Regions from separate parts of the Geodermatophilus sp. SYSU D00684 genome, predicted to be linked through region 1. Evidence: riboswitches for the same ligand, from Rfam matches in the RefSeq annotation. Region 1 holds a riboswitch; each other region holds the start of a gene.
The links. Region 1 has a riboswitch for cyclic di-AMP ahead of ACI79L_RS00580 (aggregation-promoting factor C-terminal-like domain-containing protein). Riboswitches for the same ligand answer to the same signal wherever they lie in the genome.
Positions count from the first base shown of each region.

Region 2: another riboswitch for cyclic di-AMP. It lies ahead of ACI79L_RS02415 (C40 family peptidase); the one in region 1 lies ahead of ACI79L_RS00580 (aggregation-promoting factor C-terminal-like domain-containing protein).
Region 3: another riboswitch for cyclic di-AMP. It lies ahead of ACI79L_RS13095 (C40 family peptidase); the one in region 1 lies ahead of ACI79L_RS00580 (aggregation-promoting factor C-terminal-like domain-containing protein).

Region 1 is NZ_JBJGZI010000001.1:112,452-119,804, forward strand. It holds gene ACI79L_RS00555 (M18 family aminopeptidase) at 1-778, shown strand, start outside; gene ACI79L_RS00560 (hypothetical protein) at 766-1,194, opposite strand; gene ACI79L_RS00565 (DUF72 domain-containing protein) at 1,260-1,988, opposite strand; gene ACI79L_RS00570 (SDR family NAD(P)-dependent oxidoreductase) at 2,005-2,847, opposite strand; gene ACI79L_RS00575 (class I SAM-dependent methyltransferase) at 2,871-3,530, opposite strand; gene ACI79L_RS00580 (aggregation-promoting factor C-terminal-like domain-containing protein) at 3,538-4,428, opposite strand; cyclic di-AMP (ydaO/yuaA leader) riboswitch at 4,708-4,868, opposite strand; gene ACI79L_RS00585 (hypothetical protein) at 5,020-5,817, opposite strand; gene ACI79L_RS00590 (LLM class flavin-dependent oxidoreductase) at 6,178-7,338, shown strand; gene ACI79L_RS00595 (FMN reductase) at 7,335-7,353, shown strand, end outside.
Region 2 is NZ_JBJGZI010000002.1:198,405-205,757, reverse strand. It holds gene ACI79L_RS02435 (hypothetical protein) at 1-511, shown strand, start outside; gene ACI79L_RS02430 (serine hydrolase domain-containing protein) at 564-1,892, opposite strand; gene ACI79L_RS02425 (DUF3817 domain-containing protein) at 1,908-2,225, opposite strand; gene ACI79L_RS02420 (hypothetical protein) at 2,328-2,867, shown strand; gene ACI79L_RS02415 (C40 family peptidase) at 2,935-4,035, opposite strand; cyclic di-AMP (ydaO/yuaA leader) riboswitch at 4,045-4,181, opposite strand; gene ACI79L_RS02410 (hypothetical protein) at 4,374-4,613, shown strand; partial or broken gene ACI79L_RS02405 (YhjD/YihY/BrkB family envelope integrity protein) at 4,661-5,479, shown strand; gene ACI79L_RS02400 (transglycosylase domain-containing protein) at 5,503-7,353, opposite strand, start outside.
Region 3 is NZ_JBJGZI010000016.1:446-7,798, forward strand. It holds gene ACI79L_RS13080 (amino acid permease) at 1-1,154, opposite strand, end outside; gene ACI79L_RS13085 (hypothetical protein) at 1,293-1,862, opposite strand; gene ACI79L_RS13090 (hypothetical protein) at 2,079-2,237, opposite strand; cyclic di-AMP (ydaO/yuaA leader) riboswitch at 2,614-2,747, shown strand; gene ACI79L_RS13095 (C40 family peptidase) at 2,760-3,272, shown strand; gene ACI79L_RS13100 (carbohydrate kinase family protein) at 3,343-4,269, shown strand; gene ACI79L_RS13105 (DUF222 domain-containing protein) at 4,319-5,494, shown strand; gene ACI79L_RS13110 (PGN_0703 family putative restriction endonuclease) at 5,496-6,431, opposite strand; gene ACI79L_RS13115 (SHOCT domain-containing protein) at 6,436-7,023, opposite strand; gene ACI79L_RS13120 (hypothetical protein) at 7,190-7,353, opposite strand, start outside.

The sequences.
Region 1 (7,353 bases):
CCCGCAGCGGCACCTGGTCCCGGTCTGGTCGCGGGACCTGGACACCGAGCCCGGGCTCACCGAGGCGCTCGCCGCGGCCGCCGGGGTGGCGCCGGGCGACGTCGTCGGGCACGACCTGGTGCTGGCCGACACCCAGCCCGCGGCCCCGGCCGGCGCCGACGGCACGTGGGTCGCCGCGCCACGGCTGGACAACCTGGCCAGCTGCCACGCCGGCGTGACGGCGCTGGTCGGCGCGGCGCCCGGCGAGCGCACCCAGGTGCTGGTCGCCAACGACCACGAGGAGGTGGGCAGCGGCTCGATGTCCGGGGCGCGCGGCAGCTTCCTCGAGGACGTCGTCCGCCGGCTGGTCGCCGTCACCGACCCCGGGGACCCGCAGGCCCTGCCCCGGGCGCTCGCGCGGTCCCGGCTGGTCTCGGCGGACATGGCGCACGCGGTCCACCCGACCCGGCACGACCGGCACGAGCCCGCGCACACCCCGCAGCTCGGCGGCGGCCCGGTGCTCAAGGTCAACGCCAACCAGGCCTACGCCACCGACGCGGCCGGCGGCGGCTGGTTCGCCGAGCGGTGCGCCGAGGCGGGCGTGCCGGTGCAGTACTTCGTGTCCCGCGCCGACCTGCCCTGCGGCTCGACGATCGGCCCCCTGGCCGCCACCCGGCTGGGCGTGGCGACCGTCGACGTCGGCGCGCCGATGCTGGCCATGCACTCCTGCCGCGAGCTCGCCTCGGCGCTCGACGTCCCGTTGACGGTCGCCGCGCTGACCGCCTGCTACGAGGACTGAGCGGGCGGCGGCTCCTGGCCGGGAGGCGGCTCCTGGCCGGGAGGCCGGCCGGCCGGGGCGCGGCGGAGGACGTCGGCGAAGGACTCCTCCAGCCGCGCCCAGGTGCCGCTCCACTCGACGAGCGGCTCGAGGATCCGCTCGAAGACCGCGAGCTGCTCGTCGAAGGCCTGCAACTGCCCCATCAGGCCCTCGACGAGCTGGCGCTGCGCCCGCACCGACGCCGCGATCGACCGCACCTGCGCCGCCGACATCGCCCCGGGCGGCGAGGGCAGCCGCGGCAGGGAGAACCCCGACGGGACGGCGCCGGCGGCCAGCCGGGTGGCCCGGTCGGTGAAGCCGCGCAGCTGCGCCACGAACTCCTCGACCGACCGTGCCACCAGCCCGCCGTCGCGGGGCCTGTCCTCGGACTCGCTCACGCGCACCTCCCCCGGCTCTCCCCGCCCGGTCGGCGGGACCCGGCCCAGTCTCGCGGCTGCGGACCTCAGCCGCCGGTCAGCGCGCGCAGCGTCCCGGCGTTGCGGACGGCGTGGCCGTACCCGTCGTTGTTGAAGTACGCGTAGACGTCGCGGCCCTGCCCGGCCCACTCGCCGATCCGGTCGGCCCACCAGCGCAGGTCGGCGTCGGGGTAGGAGCCGGCGTACAGGTGGGCGGCGTCGGGCCCGTGCAGCCGGACGTAGACGAACGGCGCCGTCGCGCGCAGCACGCACGGCAGGCCGGCGCCGCTCATCACGCAGTAGGCGGCGCCGTGCCGCTCGAGCAGCGCGAACACGTCCTCGTCGTGCCAGCTCGGGTGGCGGAACTCCACGGCCACCCGCATCCAGTCCGGCAGCAGGCCGAGGAAGTGGTCGAGCCGGGCGTCGTCGCGGGCGGCGGCCGGGTGCAGCTGGACCAGCAGCACCGCCCGCCGGGGCCCCAGCTCGTGCCAGGCCGCGGTCATCCGCTCGACCCACGCCTCGGGGGCGTACAGCCGCTTGGCGTGGGTCAGCCCGCGCGGGGCCTTGACCGACAGCTGGAAGCCCTCGGGCAGCCGCTGCCGCCACCCGGCGAAGGTCGCGGTGCGCGGCCAGCGGTAGAAGCTCGCGTTGAGCTCGACGGTGCCGAACCGGCGGACGTAGTGGGCCAGCCGGTCCCGGGACGGCGTCCCCGGCGGGTAGAGGACGCCCTCCCAGTGGTCGTAGCTCCAGCCCGACGTGCCGACGTGGACGGTCACCGGGGACCCCGCGGGGTCAGGCCGCCCGGCGCAGGCCGGCCAGCCGGGTGGCGGCGGCGAGCACCCGCCCGTACGAGCCCGGCGCCAGCCGCACCAGGACGTCGGGGACGACGGCGCTGGCGCCGATGAGCAGCCGCGGCCGGCGCCGCTCCACCGCCTCGACGATCCGCTGCGCGGCGCGGTCGGCCGGGTAGCGCAGCAGCCTGGCGAACTCGCGCTTGCCCCGCTCGGCCTCCGCGGGGTCGGCACCGCTGGCCACGCGGGCGGTCTCGGCGATCCGGGTGGCGATGCCGCCGGGGTGCACGCTGGTCACGCCGACGCCGTCCTCGGCCAGCTCGTGCCGCAGCGCCTCGGTGAACCCGCGGACGGCGAACTTGCTCGACGCGTACGCCGCCTGCCCGGCCGGCGCCATGAGCCCGAAGAGGCTGGAGACGTTGACCAGGTGCGACCCGGGGTTCCCCTTCAGCGTGGGCAGCAGCGCGTGGGTGAGCCGGACGGCGGCGCGGAAGTTGACGTCCATGACCCACTCGAACTCCTCGAGGGTCACCTGGTCGAACCGCCCGCCCAGCGCGACGCCGGCGTTGTTGACCAGCAGCGTCGTCGCCGGGTGACCCGCGACGACCCGGTCGGCGGCCTCGCGCAGCTGCCCGGCGTCGGCGAGGTCGGCGACGACAGTGTCCACCGACCGGCCCGGGGAGGCCGCGCGGACCGCCGCCGCGACGCCCTCGAGCCGCTCGGCGTCGCGGTCGAGCAGCACGAGGTCCGTGCCGCGGGCGGCCAGCCGCGGGGCGAGCGCGGCGCCGATGCCGCTGGCCGCCCCGGTGACGACGGCGGTACCGGTGAAGGCGTAGGGGCGCACGCGGCGACCGTATCCGGCGGCGCTCAGGGCAGCCGCCACACCGTCGTCCGGCGCAGCCCGGGCCCCTCGGTCTCGGGGACCTCGTACACCGCGGCGGGCTCCAGCCGCTCGTGCGGCAGGTACGGGCGGCCGGGGTCGCCGATCAGCACGGCGCAGCCGCGGGCCCGCGCCCGGTCGAGGAAGGGCAGCACCCGCCCGGTCATCTCCCGGTCGTAGCAGACGTCCCCGGCGACGACGACGTCGACGGCCGGTGGCTCCCGGTCCAGCACGTCGCCGGTGACGCTGATGCCGGTCACGCCGTTGAGGCCGGCGTTGACACCGACCGCCGTCCGGGAGAACGGGTCGACGTCGCTGGCCAGCACCCGGCGGGCGCCGGCGAGGACGGCGGCGACGGCGACCAGGCCGCTGCCCGACCCGAGGTCGAGCACCGTGCGGCCCACGACGGTGGCGGGCGCGTCGAGCAGGTGGCGGGCCAGCGCCTGCCCGCCGGGCCAGGCGGCCGCCCAGAACGGCGGCTCCTCCCCCGCCCCGCCGGCCGCGGTCTCCATCGCCTCCCACAGGGCGACGACGTCGTCGGCGACGTGCAGCCGCACCTCGGGGACGAGCGAGGGCCGGCGCACCTGGGTGTGCGCGCGGACGAACCCCGCGGGCACCACCCGGGTGGCCGGCCCTCGCTGGATCACCTGGGGATCAGTACCAGCCGGTGGCCTGCGAGTGCGCCCAGGCGTCGCACGGCGAGCCGTAGCGCTCCTCGATGTAGATCAGGCCGGCGTCGATCTGGCGGTAGCCGTCGGAGGTCTTGGCGATCCCGGTGCTGGCCCAGGTGGAGTCCAGGAACTGCGGGATGCCGTAGGCGGTGCTGGTGGGGTTCTGCGCGTTGGGGTTCCAGCCGCTCTCCTTGCCCCACAGCTTCTCCAGGCAGGAGAACTGCTCGCCGCTGCCGACCTTGCTCAGCGCGTAGTCCTTGAAGGAGCCGGAGGGCGCGGCCGGCGCGGCCTCCTCGGCGGCCTGCTCCTCGGCGGCCTGCTGCGCGGCGGCGGCCTCGGCGGCGGCCTGCGCCTCGGCGGCCTGGCGGGCGGCCTCCTGCTCCGCGGCGACGCGGGCGGCCTCGGCCTCGGCGGCGACGCGGGCGGCCTCGGCCTCGGCGGCCTGGCGGTCGCGCTCGGCCTGCTCGGCGGCGAGCTGCGCCTGGGCGGCACCGGCCTCCTGCGCACTGCGCTCGGCGCGCGAGGCGGCGACGTCGGCCAGCGTCGTCAGGTCGGGGGCGGTCGCGGCCTGCGCGGCGGCCTGCTGCTGCGGGATGCCCAGCTCGTCGGCGACGCTGACCGCGGTGCCGGCGGTGTCGGTGCCGGCGGAGGCGGCCGGGCCGCTGGTGGAGACGACGCCCACGATCAGCGCGCCGGCCGCGGCGGCGCCGAGCAGGAGGGCCGGGCGGCGCGGGCCCAGTGGCGGGCTGCCGCGGCGGAACAGGCGCCGGCGGGCGGGGGCCTCGGCGGCCGGCTCGGCGGCGTCGGCGAGCGCGGGCAGCTCGCGGGTGGCGGTGTCGGCGAGGACGTCGGGGGTGGCGAGCTCGACGGTCACGGGGGCGTCGGCAGGCGTGTTCGGGACGTGGCGGGACATGAGGGGGTGAGGGCTCCGAGGGAGAGTGCGCGCGGCAGCGGCCCGGAGGCGGACCTCGGGCGTGCGGGTGCGGCGCGGGTCTGGGGGGGTGTGGCGGTACGGGGTCCCCGGCGACGTCGTCGCAGGGAGCGGCAGGGCAGGGGCGGCCGGCGTCAGGCGGACGCGGGGGCGCGGTGTGCGCGCGGGCAGCTGCACCTGCGGGCCGCTTCGGCCCGGAGGCGGGGCATGCGGAGACTCTCCGTTTCTTCCGTGAGCCGCCTACCGAGTTAGCTGACGGGTTCGGGCGGGAAGGAGCCCTACGCGCGCCGGGCCGGAGCTCGGCGGGCGCGATTCACCCCAGTACTGCGGTGGGTCCCCGGCTCGCGTCCACGGGTGCGGACACGACTCGGCGGCGTCCGGCCGGGCTCCCCGGGACGGGGACCTGACGACCTGCCGGACGCCAGCCACCGTACGGTCGTTACCGGTTCGTGACAACGGCCGGGGCCGGAGGTGCGGTCGGGACGCGTGGTGCGGACTCCCCCGTCCCGGAACGCACCTCCGCGTCACCGCTGGTCAGGAGGCCGCGGCGACCTCGGGTCGGCCGGGACCGTGCAGAGGTGTCACGTCGGACACGTCCGTGGCGGACGGCGCCGGACGCGCCCCCGCGCGGGGCTCGGGCGCCGGGTCCTCCCCGAGGCGGGGCAGGCCCCGCTTGTCGCCGAGGGCGTGGACGTCGTCGGGCACGACCCCGGTGACGACGGCGAGCGCCTCGTCCAGCTGCCCGGTCAGCAGGCGCAGCCAGTCGCGCGCCCGGTCGCGCTCGTCGCGTAGGGGCGCGAGCTCGGCCTCGACGGCGGACCGGCGCTCGAGCGCCTCGGCGTCGGCCCGCGCCCGCGCCTCGGCGGCCTCGCGGTCCCGCCGCGCGCGCTCGGCGGCGGCCCCCTCCTCCAGCCGGGCCGCCTCGCGGCGCGCGGCCTCCAGGATCGCGGCGGCCTCGCTGCGGGTCTGCTCGCGGGCGGCGAGCACCGCCTCGCGCATCTCGGCCACCCCGGACAGCCGGGCCTGTGCCTCGGTGAGCGCCTCGGCGCGGATCCGCCCGGCCTCCTCCTCGGCGGCGGCGGTCAGCGCGGCGGCCGCCTCCTCGGCCCGGCGCATCATCGCGGCGGCGTCCTCGGGGCCGGGCAGGCTCTGCCGCTCGCGGACCAGCTGGGCCAGCCGGCGGCGGGCGTTCTGCAGCTCGGCCGACGCGGCGGCGTAGCGGCTGAGCAGGTGCTCGTTCTCCCGGCGCAGGACCAGCAGCTCGGTCTCCGCCCAGGCGACGTAGTCGTCGACCTGCAGGCGGTCGTAGCCGCGCACCGCCCCGGTGAACACCGGCCCGGTGCCCAGCAGGCCGTCGAGCCCGCGTCCCGGAGGCGGTTCGGCGGGGCCGTCCCCAGCCCCGTCCGGAGCAGCTCCCTGTCCCCGCAGCGACATCCCGGTTCCCCCTCGGTGCGCTCCGATCCGGTCCCCCACCGGCACGCCGGCGGGGGGTGATCACAGAGTTCCACCCGCCGGGTGCGGCCGAACGGGCCGACACGGGTGGGCGCGGGACGTGCGGACCGGTCGCGCCCGGACGTGCCGGGCCGGTCACCGTGCGCGGTCGAGAGGTCTCAGTACGGTCACGGCCCCCGGGGGGAATGCCCGGCGGGGGCGGCTCGTTGGGCGGGGTACAGTAGTTGCACTCTCAACCACATGGAGCACGAGATGCAGTTCGGGGTCTTCACGGTCAGCGACGTCACGACCGACCCGACGACGGGGCGGACGCCGAGCGAGGCGGAGCGGATCAAGGCCGTCGTCACCATCGCGAAGAAGGCCGAGGAGGTGGGCCTCGACGTCTTCGCGCTCGGCGAGCACCACAACCCGCCGTTCTTCTCGTCCTCCCCCACGACCACGCTGGCCTACGTCGCCGCGCAGACCTCCCGGCTGCAGCTGTCGACGTCGACCACGCTGATCACCACGAACGACCCGGTGAAGATCGCCGAGGACTACGCGATGCTGCAGCACCTCGCCGACGGCCGCGTCGACCTGATGATGGGCCGCGGCAACACCGGCCCGGTCTACCCGTGGTTCGGCCAGGACATCCGCAACGGCATCCCGCTGGCCGTCGAGAACTACGCGCTGCTGCGCCGGCTGTGGGACGAGGAGGTCGTCGACTGGCAGGGCCGGTTCCGCACCCCGCTGCAGGGCTTCACCTCCACCCCGCGGCCGCTGGACGGGGTCCCGCCGTTCGTGTGGCACGGCTCGATCCGCAGCCCGCAGATCGCCGAGCAGGCCGCCTACTACGGCGACGGCTTCTTCCACAACCACATCTTCTGGCCGAAGGAGCACACCCAGCGGATGGTGGAGTTCTACCGGTCCCGGTTCGAGCACCACGGCCACGGCGCCGCCGACCAGGCGATCGTCGGCCTCGGCGGGCAGGTGTTCATGCGGCGGAACAGCCAGGACGCCGTCGCCGAGTTCCGGCCCTACTTCGACGACGCGCCGGTCTACGGGCACGGGCCCTCGCTCGAGGACTTCTCCCGGGAGACGCCGCTGACCGTGGGCAGCCCGCAGCAGGTCGTCGAGCGCACGCTCGGCTTCCGCGACTACGTCGGCGACTACCAGCGGCAGCTGTTCCTCATCGACCACGCCGGCCTGCCGCTGAAGACCGTGCTCGAGCAGCTGGACCTGCTCGGCGAGGAGGTCGTGCCGGTGCTGCGCCGCGAGTTCGCCGCGCTCAAGCCGGCGCACGTGCCCGACGCCCCCACCCACGCCGCCCGGGTGGCCGCCCGCGGGGGCGCGCAGGACTCGACCGTGTACGCCGCGGGTGACGACGTCACCGGGCAGGCCCGCGCGGAGGTGTCCGTCCGATGACCACCCGCACCCTGG
Region 2 (7,353 bases), on a different contig from region 1:
ACGCACCCCCGTGGGGACGTTCGGCAAGGGCAGACGGGGCATCAGCACGCTGGGCTGGGCGGTGCGGGGCGCCGCGGCCGGCGCGGCGGGCACCACCGCGCTCAACGCCGTCACCTATCTCGACATGACCGTCCGCGGCCGCGGCACCAGCTCCACGCCCGAGCAGACTGTGGAGAAGCTCGCCGAGAAGGCGCACGTGCCGATCCCGGGCGACGAGGAGCACCGGCAGAACCGGATCCAGGGGCTCGGGCCGCTGACCGGTCTCGTCGCGGGCATCGGTGTGGGCGTCGTCGTCGGGCTCGCCCGCGCCTCGGGGTTCCGCTCGCAGCCGCTGGTCGGGACGCTGCTCACCACGCTCGGCGTCCTGGTCGCGGCCAACGGCCCGATGGCGGCGCTGGGGATCACCGACCCGCGCAGCTGGTCGGCCACCGACTGGGTGAGCGACATCGTGCCGCACCTGGCCTACGGCGCCGTCGTCAAGACCACGATGGACGCCTTCGACCGGCCGTGACGGCGGTGCACATCCGCGGAAGTGCACCGGGCACATCCACGGAAGTGCGCACTCAGCCGGCCGACCAGCCGCGGGGGTCGACGTCGCCGGGGACGGGGGCGGCCGGGTCGTAGGGCGTGCGGGTGAAGACGAACGTGCCGAGGTCCAGGTGGTCCTCGGCGATCCGCAGCGGCTCGCCGGCGTAGTAGCCGTCCAGGCCCACCCAGGTGCCGTCGGCGTCGCGGCGGAAGCGGCTGGCCCGCCCCGAGCGGCCGGGCAGCGGACCGAGGTGCAGCAGGCCGCCCTCCACGGCGCGCAGCGCGTGCGGCGCCGGGCCCCAGTACCAGATGCCGAGCTGCTCGAGCGGCACCGGCGGCTGCGCCGGGCGCCACGGCTCGGCCACCCGCGGCTCGGCGGCGCGCAGGTCGGCGAGCAGGCCGGGGACGAGCACGTCCAGGCCGCTGGTGGTGTTGGCCAGTGAGACGCTGCCGGTCCCCTCCTCGCGGTCGACGAACACGCCGGCCAGGAAGCCGGGCATCGAGCCGCCGTGGCCGGTGAGCGTGCGGCCGTCGACCCGCAGCACCTGCAGGCCCAGCCCGTAGGCCGACCAGGCCGGGGAGGAGCCGTCGACGCCGGCCGGCACGGCCATCTCCTCGAGCGTCGCCGGGGACAGCACGTCGCCGGTGTCGCCGAGCAGGAAGGCGGCGAAGCGGGCGAGGTCGGCCAGCGTCGCCCACAGCTGCCCGGCGGCGGCCATCACGCCGGCGTCGTGCTCGGGCTCGGGCAGGACGACGTCGGCCCACGGGTGGACGGCGTACCCCTGCGCGGCGCGGCCGGAGGGGCGTGGCGTCGTCCGGGTCATGCCCAGCGGCGCGAGCACCTCGGCGGCGACGACGTCCTCCCACGACCGCTCGCGCAGCCGGGCCACGAGCTCGCCGAGCAGGCCGAAGCCGAGGTTCGAGTAGTGGAAGCGCCGGGCCTCGCCCAGGACGACGTGCTCCCCGGACAGCCGCAGGTCGGCCAGCGGGCCGCCGGGCACCCGCTCCCACCAGCCGCCCGGGCTCTCCGCGGCGGCGCCGGCCAGGTGCGAGAGCAGCTGGCCGATCGAGCGGTTCCCGAACGGCGTGCCGGGCACGTGCCGGTCCAGCGGGTCGTCCAGCGCCAGCCGGCCCTCGTCGCGCAGCCGCATGACCGCGACGGCGGTGACGGTCTTGCTGATCGACCCCAGCCGGTACTGCACGTCGGTGTGCGGCTCGGCGACGTCGCCCCGGCCGGCCGACCACGCCAGCCCGCCGTCCCGGACCACCCCGGCGACCAGGCTGGGTGCCCGGCCCTCGCGCTGCACCCGGGCGGTGCGGGCCAGCAGGCTGCGGGCGGTCGAGGGCAGCACGGGCTCCGGCATGACCGGAACGGTAGGTCAGGCCCGGACCGGCGCCGCCAGCCGCCCGGTGCGCCCGGCCCAGCGCTCGAACACGACGGTGACCAGCGGCGGGACCGAGGCGGCCAGCGCGAGCAGCGTCGTCCAGCGGGACCAGCCGAGCACCCGCGCGGCGACCAGGGCCACGACCACGTAGGCGACGAACACCGCACCGTGGACCGGCCCGAACACCTGGACGCCGACCTCCGAGGTCTCCGGCACGTACTTGACGTACATCCCGGCCAGCAGGCCGATCCAGGACAGGGCCTCGGCGACGGCGACGGCGCGGAAGGCCAGGGCGACGGTGCGGGGGTTCATCGGTGCGCGGTCCTCGGGTCGGGGGCGGTTCCGGAGGGTCAACGCGGCAGCGGACGCCGACGTCCCGGTCGCGGGGTGTGACGTGCGTGGCAGGGTCGGGCCGTGCGGGGTCCGGCGCGGCGGGAGTTCTGCCTGGTCCTGCTGCGCCGGATGGCCGACCTGCGGCCGGACCTGGTCGCCGCGGCCCTGCCCCGGCCGGGCGCGACCCGCGCCCAGCCGGGGCGCACGCGGCGCGCACCCGCTGCTGGAAGGACCCCGTCCCTCTCACGCCTCGCAAGCTCGGCGCGAGCCTCCGGACGGGGCCACGGGCCGGCCGAGCAGGTGGAGGACCGCCGGTTCGGCGACCCGGACCTCGAGGTCCGGCGCTGGCCACTGCCCCTGTGGCCGCACCTGCGCCGGGAGGTGCTCTCCGCCCCCGGCGGCAGCGTGCTGCACGAGCACGTGGTGCGGGGCCCGGGCTCCCCGGTCCCGCCGGCGGCCGACGGGCGGCTGCGGGTCCGGGAGCACGTGGTGGCCGACGTGAGCGGCCTGCCGGGGGCCCGGGAGGTGGATCCGCGGGTGGTCACCCGCCGGGAGGTGCGGCTGCCCTCCGGCGCGACGGCCGCCATCGTCCGGGGCCTGCTGCAGCAGGTCCGGACGTGAGGAAGGACCCCGTTGCCCCCCACCGCTCGCACGCTCGCGGCGGGCCCCTGCAACGGGGCCGGGCGCGTCAGCCGATGCGGCGGGCGCCGGCGTAGCCGCCCATCGCGTCGACGCTCGCGACCTTGACGACGTCGCCCGACGTCGGCGCGTGCACCATCTGGCCGTTGCCGATGTAGATGCCGACGTGGCTCACCGGGCTGTAGAAGAAGACCAGGTCCCCGGGCTGCAGGTTGGCGCGGGAGACCGCGGTGCCCATCGTCGACTGCATCCTGCTGGAGTGCGGGAGGCTGATCCCCGCGGCCTTGAACGCGTACTGGGTGAGGCCGGAGCAGTCGAAGGCGTCCGGGCCGGCGGCCGCCCAGACGTAGGGGTCGCCGCGCTGGGCCATGGCGGTGGAGACGACGATGCCGGCGACGCCGCTGGCCGGCGCGGCGGCCGCGGCGGGCTCCTCCGCGGGGGTCGCGGGCTCCTCGCGGTCCTCGTCGCGGCTGGCGCGGGAGCCCTCGGAGGCGTGCGCCGCGGCGGCGGCGTCGAGGGCGGCGCGGCGCTCCTCCGCGCTCAGCTGGGCGTAGTCGGCCTGGTAGGCGGCGATCTGGGCCTCGAGGTCGGCCTGCTGGGCGGCGACGGCGTCGTACTGGCGCTGCGCCTCGGCGGCGGCCTCGGCGGCCGCGGTCTGCGCGGCGGTGGCGGTGTCGGTGGCGGCCACGGCCTGGCCGAGCAGCTCGCCCTGGTAGCCGGCGACGCCCTGCAGCAGCGTGACGCGGTTGACGAACTCGTCGGCGTCCTCGCTGGTCATGAGCGCCTGCAGGGAGCCCATGCTGTCGCCGGTGTAGGCCGACCGGGCGATGCCGATGACCTGCTGACGGGCGGTGTCCACGGCGGCCTGGGCGGTGGCCAGCTGCGCGGCGGCGGCGTCGGCGGCGGCCTGCTGGGCGGCGAGCGCCTCGCGCGCCTCGTTGAACTGCTCGGTGACGACCTCGAGGTCGTGGCCCCGGGCGGCGACCAGCTGCGCGGCCTCGGCGGCCGTGGCCGGCTCCTCCGCCCCGGCCGGCGCCGGGACGGCACCCAGCCCGAGGCCGATGCCGAGGGCGCCGGCGAGGGCGAGGGCGGCGCGGCGGCCGCGGCCGGTCGCGGGCATGCCGGGGACGGACGTGCGCAGGGACGCCACGCGGCGGTCTCTCCTTCTCCCAGGCCGCCTACCGGGTTAGCTGACGGGTTCGGGCGTGGAGTCGCCCGGCGCGTGCGGGCACGCGCTACACCCCAGGACTGCGATGGGTCCCCGGCCCGGTCCCTCCGGAAGGGGGACCGGCTCGACGGCGTCCGTGGGGTGTCACCCGGACTGGTGACGGACCGCCCCGTTGGACACACAGAGCGTAAGGTCCGTGACCGGCGTGTGACAATCACCCCGGTGTAATTACATCGCTCACACAAGGTGACCGGGCGACTCCGGGAGGTTGCCGACCCCCGCCGGTTTGCGCGCCCGTGGGGGCGTGTACCGATTGCTGCATGTCCTCCTCCACGCGGATGCGCGCCACCCGGACACGGATCGCCCGGCCGCTCGTCGCGCTCGCCCTGTTCGGCTCCCTGGTCGCCTGCGGTGACAACACCGACTTCTCGCGCGGCCCGACCAACTGCGACGCCGCCGGCGGCAACGCCAGCAACGAGAACGACGCCAGCTGCCAGGAGACCGGCCAGAACCCCGGCAACGACGCCCCGACCACCGACGACGCGAGCACCGACGACTGAGCGGCGCCGGGTCCCCGGCCGGCCGCCCGGTCTGGTGGCATGAGCGGGTGAACCCGGCACGCAGGTGGACGGCGGCCCGGGTGCGGGCCGAGACACGGACGCTGCTGGCCGGCGCCCGCCGTCTGCTGCACGGCCGTGACCTCGCGCTGATCGGCGCGGGGCTCACCTTCTACGCCGGCATCGCGGTGGTGCCGCTGGTGCTGGTCTCCGTCCGGCTGACCGCGCTGGCCACCTCGGCCGAGGAGGTCCGCGCGCGCAGCGAGCGGCTGACCGAGCTGCTGCCGGAGTCGCTCGGCGCGCCGGGCGCGGTGGACCGGCTGGTCGACGCCGGCGTCCGGCTGGACCTGCTGGGGTTCGCGCTGGCGCTGCTGCCGCTGTCGCTGTACGGCGAGGGGCTGCGGCGGGCGCTGATGCGGTTCAGCCGGCGGCGGGAGAACCTCACCGGCTGGCGGGGCCGGCTGCTCACGCTGCCCCTCGTCGTCGTCACGCCCCTGCTGCTGTACCCGCTGCTGCTGGCCGCCACGGTCATGGCCGACCTGGCCCGCGAGGACGGCGCCGGGCCCCTGATCGGGCGGTTCGCCGTCGGCTACTACTCGGTGCTGTTCGTGCTCACCGTGCCCATCCTGTGGGGCTACGGCGTGGTGGCCGGCGGCCGGCACCGGTGGGGCGCGCTGGTCAGCGGCGCGCTGTTCACGGCCGCCTGCCTGTCCGGCTTCCTGCAGGGCTTCGTGCTGTTCCTGTCCCTGCCGCTGGACCTGGGCGCGCCCTTCGGCGGCCTGGTCGTCGTCGGCGCGGTGGTCGCCATCGGCCTGTGGCTGTTCCTGCTGCACCTGGTCCTGCTGGCCGGGTGGCTGCTCACCCAGTCCCTCGACGAGCGGCTGGGCCGGCGTCAGCCGGCCGGCCGCCAGGGGGAGCCGGGTGGCGGGGTCTCCGGGGCGGGCGCGGCAGGCGCGGGCGGCGGCTCGGGTGCCGGGGTGGCCGGTGCGGGCGGCGGCTCGGGCGCCGGGGTCGCCGGCGCCGTCGGCGGCTCCGTGGCCGGTGGCGGCGGCTCCGGGGACGGTGGGGGCGGGGGCGGAGGCGACGACGGCGTCGGGGGCGGCGAGGACGGCGAGCCGGGTGCGGGCGCCGGCCGGGGTGCGGGGTCGGCCGGGGGCGCGGGCTCGGGCGCCGGCTCCACGTAGTCGCTGCCGTTGCTCACCAGGATCGACACCACCTGGCCGGGCACGGCGCGGCCGCCGCGCGGCGGGCTGGTGCCCACGAGGGCGCCGGGCTGCTCGTCGCTGTCGACGCGCACCGTCCGCGGGGTGAACCCGGCGTCGGCGAGGGTCCGCTCGCAGCCCCGGACGGTGGAGCAGCCGGGCACCGGGCGGGTGTTGCCGTTCTGCACGGTCTCGTCGGCCGGCGCGAACTCGCCGCTGCCGCGCGTGGTGAGGATCGGCTCCATCGCGTCGCGCCAGATGGTGGCGCCCTTGCCGCCGCCGAAGCCGCCGACGTCCTCGTTGCGCTTGGGGTTGAGGACCATGACGCTCGCGGTGATCTCGGGCGTGTAGCCCACGAACGCCACCGAGTAGTTGTCCTGCGAGGTGCCGGTCTTGCCGGCGATCTGGTGGCCGCGGACGTAGGCGCGCGCACCGGTCTGCCCCGGGTTCCCCGGCTCGACGTCCTTGCGCAGCATCTGGTTCATCGTGTTCGCCACGCCGGGCGGGATCGCCTCGGGCGTGCACCGGTCGCCGACCGCGAGCGGCTCGCCGTCGGCGCCGACCGCCGGCTCCCCGTTCCGGTCGAGGACGGCGGTCACCGGGACGACGTCGCACTGCGTGCCGCCGGCGGCGAACGTCGAGTACGCGCTGGCCAGTGCCAGCGGGCTGGTCGCCTCGGCCCCGAAGGTGAACGACCCGCGGTTCTCGTCGATGATCTGCTGCGCCAGGCCCGGCGGGCTGAACTGGAACAGCCCCGCCGCCTCGGCCATCCGCACCGGCTCCTCGACGCTGCCGAGGGCGTCCTCGAGCGCGAGGAAGTAGGTGTTGGAGGACTGGTACAGCGCCGTCGTCAGGTCCAGCGTCGGGCGGTAGCCGGACCCGGCGTTGCGGACGCAGTACCGGCCGTCGGTGTCCCGGCCCTCGCACGGGCCGCTGTAGACGCGGGAGACGTAGGGGTCGGGCGCGGTGAGCGTGTAGTAGGAGGAGTAGCCCCGGGCCAGGGCCGCGGCGGCGACGAAGACCTTGTACGTGGAGCCCGAGCCCTGGCTGGGCGCCACGTTGAGGTTGAACGACTCCTGGGTGCGGTCGGCGAGGTCGTAGCCGAAGGTCCGGTTGACGCTCATCGCCAGCAGGTGCCCGGTGCCGGGCTCGACGGCGGTGAACATCGCGGCCAGCGAGTCCTCCCGCGGCAGCGTCTCGAGCACCGCGGCGTCGCCGGAGCGCTGCAGCTCGGGGTCCAGCGTGGTCCGGACGGTGTAGCCGCCGTTGTCCAGCTGCTCCTGGCTGAGCCCCAGCTCCTGGATCAGGTACCGCTGCACGAAGTCGCAGACGAACGGGCCGACGCTGGCCTGGACGCAGCCCCGGGGCGGGGCGGGCCCGGGCGCCAGGCCGAGCGGCGCGGCCGCGGCCGCGGCCGCCTCGTCGGCGGTCACCAGGCCCTGCTCGGCCATCCGGGACAGCACCTCGTCGCGCCGCGCGGTGGCCGCCTCGGGGTCGGTGAACGGGTCGTCGTTCACCGGGCTCTGCACGAGGCCGGCCAG
Region 3 (7,353 bases), on a different contig from region 1:
TTGAGGACCACCGACCCCGCCGTCTCGCCGCCGAACTGGACCGCCAGCAGGGCCGCGAACCCGACCACCGCGCCGACCAGCAGCGCCGCCCACGGCGTCCTCCGGGTGCCGGTGAGCGAGAGGACCTTGGGGTAGTAGCCGGCCCGCGACAGCGAGTAGATGTTGCGGCCGTAGGCGTACATGATCCCCTGCAGCGAGGCGAGCAGGCCGAGCAGCGCGAACGCGCTGAGCACCGCGGCGACGTCGGCGTCCGGGAGGACCGCGCGGAACCCGTCGAGCAGCGGCTCGCCGGAGGTGCCGATGGCCGCCGCGCCCGTGACCGCCGGGTTGAGGACGACGACCACCGCGCCGCTGGCGACGAGGGTGAGCATCCCCCACAGGCCGGCGCGCGGGATGTCGCGGGCGGGGTCGTGGGACTCCTCGGCGGCCAGCGGGAGCTCCTCGATGCCGAGGAACAGCCACATGGCGAACGGCATCGCGAGGACGACGGCCCACCATCCGTGCGGCAGGAACGTCGAGTTGCCGGGGTCGGGCTCGACGTCGAACAGACTGCCGAGGTCGACGCTGCCGGAGAACAGCGCGGTGAGGGCGAACCCGGCGATGACCGCGAGGCTCGCGACGGCGACGACCAGGGCGAACCTGAACGAGATCTCGGCGCCGGCGACGTTCAGCGCGAGGAAGACGCCGTAGAGGATCACCCACCACACCCAGGCGGGCAGGGAGAGGCCGAACAGGGCGTCGGTGATGCCGTCGGCGTACTGGCCGGAGAAGTAGACGACGACGCCCGTCGTCGCGACGTACTCGATCGTCTCGGCGAGGCCGGTGACGAAGCCGCCCCACGGGCCCATCGCCGAGCGGGCGAAGGAGTAGGCGCCGCCGGTGTGCGGCATGGCCGCCGACATCTCGCTGATGCTCGCGACCATCGTGAAGTACATGGCCGTGACGACGACGCAGGCGAGCGCGAACCCGCCCCACCCGGCGCCGTCGATGCCGAGGTTCCAGCCGGAGAAGTCACCGCTGACGACGGCGGCCACGCCGAGGCCCCACAACCCCCAGACGCCGGCCGAGCGGGTGAGCCCGCGCTTGTCGAAGTAGCCGTCGTCGGCCTGGGCGTAGGTGACGCCGGAGGCGCCTCGGGTGGGACTGGTGGCCATCGGGTCTCCTCGGACCGGTGCGCGATGGCCGGGACGCTAGGGCGGGTGCGCGTCGTCCCCGTGGCGCCCGTGTTCCGATCACGGGTCGTTCCCGACCCGGTGTCCCGGCCGCCCCGCACGGGCGGCCGGGACGGCGGTTCAGGGGCAGGACTCCTCAAGCTTCACGACGCCGAGGTCGATCGTGCCCTCGGCCTCGCCGGTGACCCGCTGGCCGGCCGGGACGTTCTGCGTGCAGACCTTCCAGTTGGCGTCGAGCACCTGGTTGCGCCCGTAGAGCAGGTCGTGGGACAGGCTGAGGAAGACGCCGTTGGTCTGGATCAGGTCCTGGGCGTCCTGCAGGTTCATCCCGACCACCGACGGCATGGCGAAGTCGACCACCGGCGCGGCCGGCGTGGTCGGGGCCGCGGTGGTGCTCGGCGCGACCGCGGGCGGCGGGGCGCTGGAGACGGGCGGGACCGCCGGCTGGGGGCTGGGGGTCGCCGTCACGGTCTCGGTGACCGTGGTGGTGCTCGCGGCAGCGGTCGCCGGCTCGTCACCGCCACCGCCGAGCGCGGCACCGATGGTCCCCACGACGAGGACCAGCGCGAGGACGGCGAACCAGGGACGCAGGTAGACCGGCGTCTCCTTCCTCTCCGGAGGCGGGGGGAGGAAGCCGGGCAGCGGGCCCTGCGGTGGCTGCCACGGCTGGCCGGGCGGTGGTTGGGTCATGTGGGACACCCCGTCGTGCTGGAGGATCCCGCGGCGGCTCTGCTGTCGCGGGAGGAACCGCGGGAGCCTCACACGGCGGTGCAGGCTCCTCGGGGACTTCCGGGACGGCGTCGTCGCGGAACGGTCACGGGACGCCCCGGTCGCCCCGCGGGCACCCCCGGACACACCGCGGCCCCCGTCCCGGGTGGGGACGGGGGCCGCGGTCGGGAGTGCGGGTCAGTGGCCGCGACCGGCCTGACCCTTGCCGCCCTTCGCGTTCTTGGCCTGGAAGTCGCGGACGAACTGCTTGATCTTGGCCTGGTTCTGCGGCTTCTGGAGTTCCTGGACGACCTTGGCGGCGACGCCCGAGGCGATCAGCTTCCTCATCATGCCCATGGGGGGCTCCCTCCTCTCGACTGCTTGTTCCGGTGCCCCGACAACGGGCGACGCAACCGTCGCGATCCCGGGCCCTTCCCCCGATCCGGTCGTGGTGGGCCGCTGACGGGCTGTGCGGGCGCACCGCCGCGTCCTTTCTCGTGCGCCCCGGCGTGTCGCCGTCGGCGAGTCGGGGCGGCGCGCCGGGAACACGGGCACCTCCGCAGGTGACGAAGGCGATTCGCATCCGCGGCCCACGTCAAGTCGGCGTGTCGCTCCCGGGCGTGGCGCGGATGCGGTCCGGTTGAGCACAGCAACACCCCTCCCTACCGTCGTCGCGGTCCGGCCGGGGCCCTTCGCCACCTCCCGTGTGACACCCCGCCGGACACGCCGAACCAGGCGGCCGGCACCCAGCCGGCACCCGGGCCGGGGACCCACCTGAGCACTGGGGTGAAGCGCGCTCCGTCGCGCCGGGCGACTCCTCCGTCCGAACCCGTCAGCTAACCCGGTAGGCGGTCGCGGAGAACAGGAGAACCGTCGTCGATGACGACTGCACGCACGTCCACCGCCCGTCGCTCGTTCCGCGGCATCGCCGTCGCGGCCATCGCCGGAGCCGGCATCGCCCTCTCACCCCTCCCGGCGTCGGCCTCCACGGGCGGCGGGGGTACCGGGACGGTCGCCGCCGCGCCGGCGCCCGCCCCCAACGGCGCGGCCCAGACCGCCGTCGACACCGCCCTCGCGCAGGTCGGTGACCGCTACGTCTACGGCGCCACCGGTCCCGACAGCTTCGACTGCTCGGGCCTGACCAGTTACGCCTACAAGGCGGCGGGGGTCTCGATCCCGCGCACCTCGAAGGCCCAGTCGACGTTCGGCACCCCGGTGGCGAAGGCCGACCTCGAGCCGGGTGACCTGGTGTTCTTCTACAGCCCCGTGTCGCACGTGGGCATGTACATCGGCAACGGCCAGATGGTCCACTCCTCGACCGCCGGCAAGCCGGTGGCCGTGGTCGACCTCGACTCGATGCCCAGCTACTCGGGCGCCCGCCGCGTCGCCTGACGCAGGGAACGGTGTCCCCGGCCGGCTCGCCCGGCCGGGGACACCGCCCGCCGGTCCTACCCTCCCCCCGGTGACCTCCGCCGTCCCCGCCTGGCCGCGGCCGGCCGGCTCCGGACCGGTGGTGGCGGTGGGCAAGCTGGTCGCCGACCAGCTGCTCCCGCTGTCCGCGCCGCTGGTGGTCGGCGGTCAGCAGCGGGTCGAGCGGACGACGACGGCCGGCGGCGCCCCCGCCAACGTCACCGTCGGCGTGGCTCGTCTCGGTGCGCCGGCGCGGCTCGCGGGCTGGGCCGGCAAGGACCCGCTCGCCGACGGGCTGCTGGCGGGTCTCGCGGCGCGCGGCGTCGAGCTGGCGGTGGTCCGCCGCGGCCGCACGCCGCTGGCGACGGTGCTCGTGCACCCCGACGGCGAGCGCACGGTGCTGACCGACCGCGGCGAGGGCGGGCTGGAGCCGGCCGACGTCCGTCCGGAGTGGTTCGCCGGCGCGGCCGTCGTCCACCTCGACGGCTACGACCTGCTGCGCTTCCCCGACGCGGTGCGGGCCGCGGCCGACACGGCGCACGACCTCGGGGTGCCGGTGAGCGCGGACGTCGCCGCGGCCGCCCGGATCTCGGCTCACGGCGAGGGCGCCTACGTCGACCTGCTCACCGGGCTGCGTCCGGACGTGCTCTGCTGCAACGCCGCCGAGGCCACGGTCCTGGGTCTGGACGGCGACCTCCCCGCCTGGGCGCCACCGCTGGTGCTGGTCCACGCCGGTGCTCGTCCGACGCGGGTCGTCACGGCGGAGGGCACAGTGGAGGTCCCGGTGGAGCCGCTGCCGGCGGGCGGACCGCGCGATACGACCGGTTGCGGGGATGCGTTCGCGGCCGGGCTGCTGACCGGCTGGCGCGCAGGTGTACCCGTGCTGGACGCCGTCTTGACCGGTCACGCGGCGGCCGCCGTGGTGGCCGGGGTCGTCGGCGGCCAGCCGCCGCTCCCTCCACCGTCGACGAGCTTTTGACCTGCGCATTCACCTGGCGTCAGGCTGTTCGTTCGGCTAGACTTCGTACATGTGTTCGAGTGAACAGGGCGGCGGTGACGTCCTCAACGACGTCGCCGCGCTGGTCGCCGAGCGCAACCGGATCGACGCCCGGCTGGCCCGCGCGGTCCGCGCCGCGGAGCTGTCCCAGGCGCCCGAGCGGGACGGGCAGAGGTCGATGACCTCCTGGCTGCGCGGGCACTGCCGGCTCTCGACGGCAGAGGCCGCGCGACTGGTGCGCAACGGCCGGGCACTGGAGCACTTGCCGGCGCTGGCCGAGGCCCACGAGGCGGGTCTGGTGTCCGCCGAGCAGGTCGCGGTGGCCGCCCGCGCCGTGACCCCCGAGCGGCTGGCCTCAGCTCTCGAGCAGGGCGTGGACCTGCCGGTGATCGACGCGGTGCTCACCGGCGTGGCGGTCGAGCGGGAGCACGCCGACCTCGTCCAGGTGGTGCAGCACTACGTCAACGACCTCGACCCCGACGGGCCGGAACCCGACCCCACCGAGGGCCGTTCACTGACATTGTCCCGGCACGCCGACGGCAGCCTGTCCCTCCGCGGGCACCTCGACGCGGTCGGCGGGGAGAAGCTGCAGACCGCACTCGAAGCCCACGTGCAGGCCGACCGGCCCGCCGGGGACGAGCGCACCCGCGCCCAGCGCCTCGGCGACGCCCTCGTCCAGGTGGCCGACAATGCGCTGGCGTCCGGGTCGCTGCCGCAGCTGCGCGGGCACAAGCCGCAGATCGCCGTCGTGATCGACGTCGAGGACCTGGTCGACCCGCACGGGAGCCCGAACGCCGGGCGGATGGAGTTCGGCGCGACCATCTCCGCCGCGAGAGCCCGGTGGCTGGCCTGCGACGGCGCGGTGTCCCGGGTGGTGTTCGGCCCCGACGGCGCCCCGCTGAACCTCGGCCGCGAGCAGCGGCTGATGAGCCGGCACATCCGCAAGGCAGCCGAACTCCGCGACGGCGGCTGCGTGTTCGCCGGCTGCGGCGCCCCGACCTGGTGGTGCGACGTCCACCACCTGGTCCACTGGATCGACGGGGGCGACACCTCGCTGGAGAACTCAGCCCTGTTGTGCGAACGCCACCACACCAAGGTCCACCACGGTTTCCGCGTCGAACGACAACCCGACGGCCGATGGCACACCTACCGGCCCGACGGCACCGAAATCACCACCCCCGCACTCCTGCTCTCCCCCGCCGCCTGACTCAGGGCAGGTAGCGGCGGCGGAAGAGCGCTGCCCAGTCACTCAGCGCCGGCACCGCAGCGGCGGCGTCCGCGAGGTCACCGTGCCCGCGGAAGAGGACCCGCGTCGGCAGGGCACCGCGATCGGCGTCGATCCGGCTCACCACGTCCCGGGCGCCTTGATCGTCGTCACGGGCGAGGACCAGGGTGATCGCCGCGTCCCACGCCGGACCACCCGCGGAGCCGCCTCGGCGCACGCTCTCGGTGAGCAGCACGTTCCGCAGCAACTGCCGTGTCGGGTACTCGCCGAGGCGGTCGAAGGCGTCGTCGGCCATGCTGAACTGCTCGCAGTGCCGACGGTAGTTGGCGTCCTTCCCGCGGCGCCGCTTGTCCTTCTCCGGACCGGGGTCCCGGCTGAAGCTGTCCACGTACTTGGTCTCGACGGCGACGAGGAGGCTCCGGCCGTCGGCCAGCCGGGCAGCCAGCACGGCGTCGAAGGCGGACCCGTCCCCCAGGTGCTCGTACGGGGTCGGCGCCCACTCGCACTCGATGCCGTCGATGACGCGGTTGCCGACCTCGACCCTGTCGAAGCCCGTCACCGGCAGGTCCAGGAGACGACTGATGACGGCCGCGGCCTCGTCGCGGTGGGCGCGCAGGTGGCCGAAGACGCTGAACGCCAGCGGCATCGAGCTGAGCATGTTGGTGAACAGCCGTGAGCGCTCGAGCTGACCGCCCTCACCGCGCACGACCTCGGCGCGTGCGCGCGCGTACCGCGCCGCCTCGGGCGAGAGGAAGTTGCGGTCGCCGTCCTCCTCGCGCAGGTAGTTCCCGAGCGGCAGCTCCTTCCGCGTGCCGGCCGGCAGGCCGAGCACCTGCTCGCGGAAGTCCGACTGCCGCCGCCGTTCCCGTCGGGTGACCGGGTCGTCCGATCGGACGGTGGAGATGGCGCTGTCCGTCACGACGTCAGATCCGCGCCAGGAGTTCGGACTTCTTGGCCTCGAAGTCCGCGATGGTGATGACGCCCGCGTCCCGCAGCTCAGCCAGCTGGCGCAGTTGCTCGACGATCGCGGGGAAGCCGCCGTCACCAGTGGGACCCGGCTGCGGAGCAGGGGCAGGCGCCTGCTTGACGAGCGGGTCCGCTGGAGCAGCCGGCGCCGGCGGCATGAGCAACGCACTGACCGCGGCGCGCACCCGCTCGGCGAAGCCACCGCCGTCCGCCTTCTGCACGGAGGCGAAGACGACCTTCTGCCCCCTCGCGTGCAGGGTCAGCTTGCCGGTCAGTACGGCCGGGTCCCACAGGATCGACGCGACCTGCAGCAGGGGGTACTCCTCGACGGCCGAGCCGGCCCATCCGTCGCGGACGAACAGCAGACGACGGTCGGTGAGCACGAGCAGGCCCTGCCCCGAGCCGAGCATGGCGCCGACGAGGGCCTCGACCCGCTCGCCCGGCCACACGTGACCCGCGAGTGCGCGGATCTCCTTCTTCACGCCCAGCGTCGACGAGACGCGCGCCGCCGCCGCAGCGATGTCGGGACGTAGTTGCTCGCCCATGGTGCTCCTGTCCAGCGTCCGGCCCGCGTGGGCGCGGGCTCCGGACGACGGTAGGGACGGATCCACGGGTGCCGTGGGACCTGGGGGCCCGACCCGGCACGTCTCCCCCGGCCGTCTCAGTCGTCCCGTGCGGAACCGCCGGGGGGCAGGTGATCTCCGCGTCGGTTCAGTACCGGACGCCGAGGTGCCGCTCGGCGCAGGTCGTGCACAGTCCGGTGATATCGTACGCGCGGGCGTTGACCTGGCGGCGGCCCGGGCACCTCGACCAGGCGCTGCCCAGCGCCCGCACCAGCACGTCGGGCGCGACCCCGAGCAAGGCAGCGAGTTCCT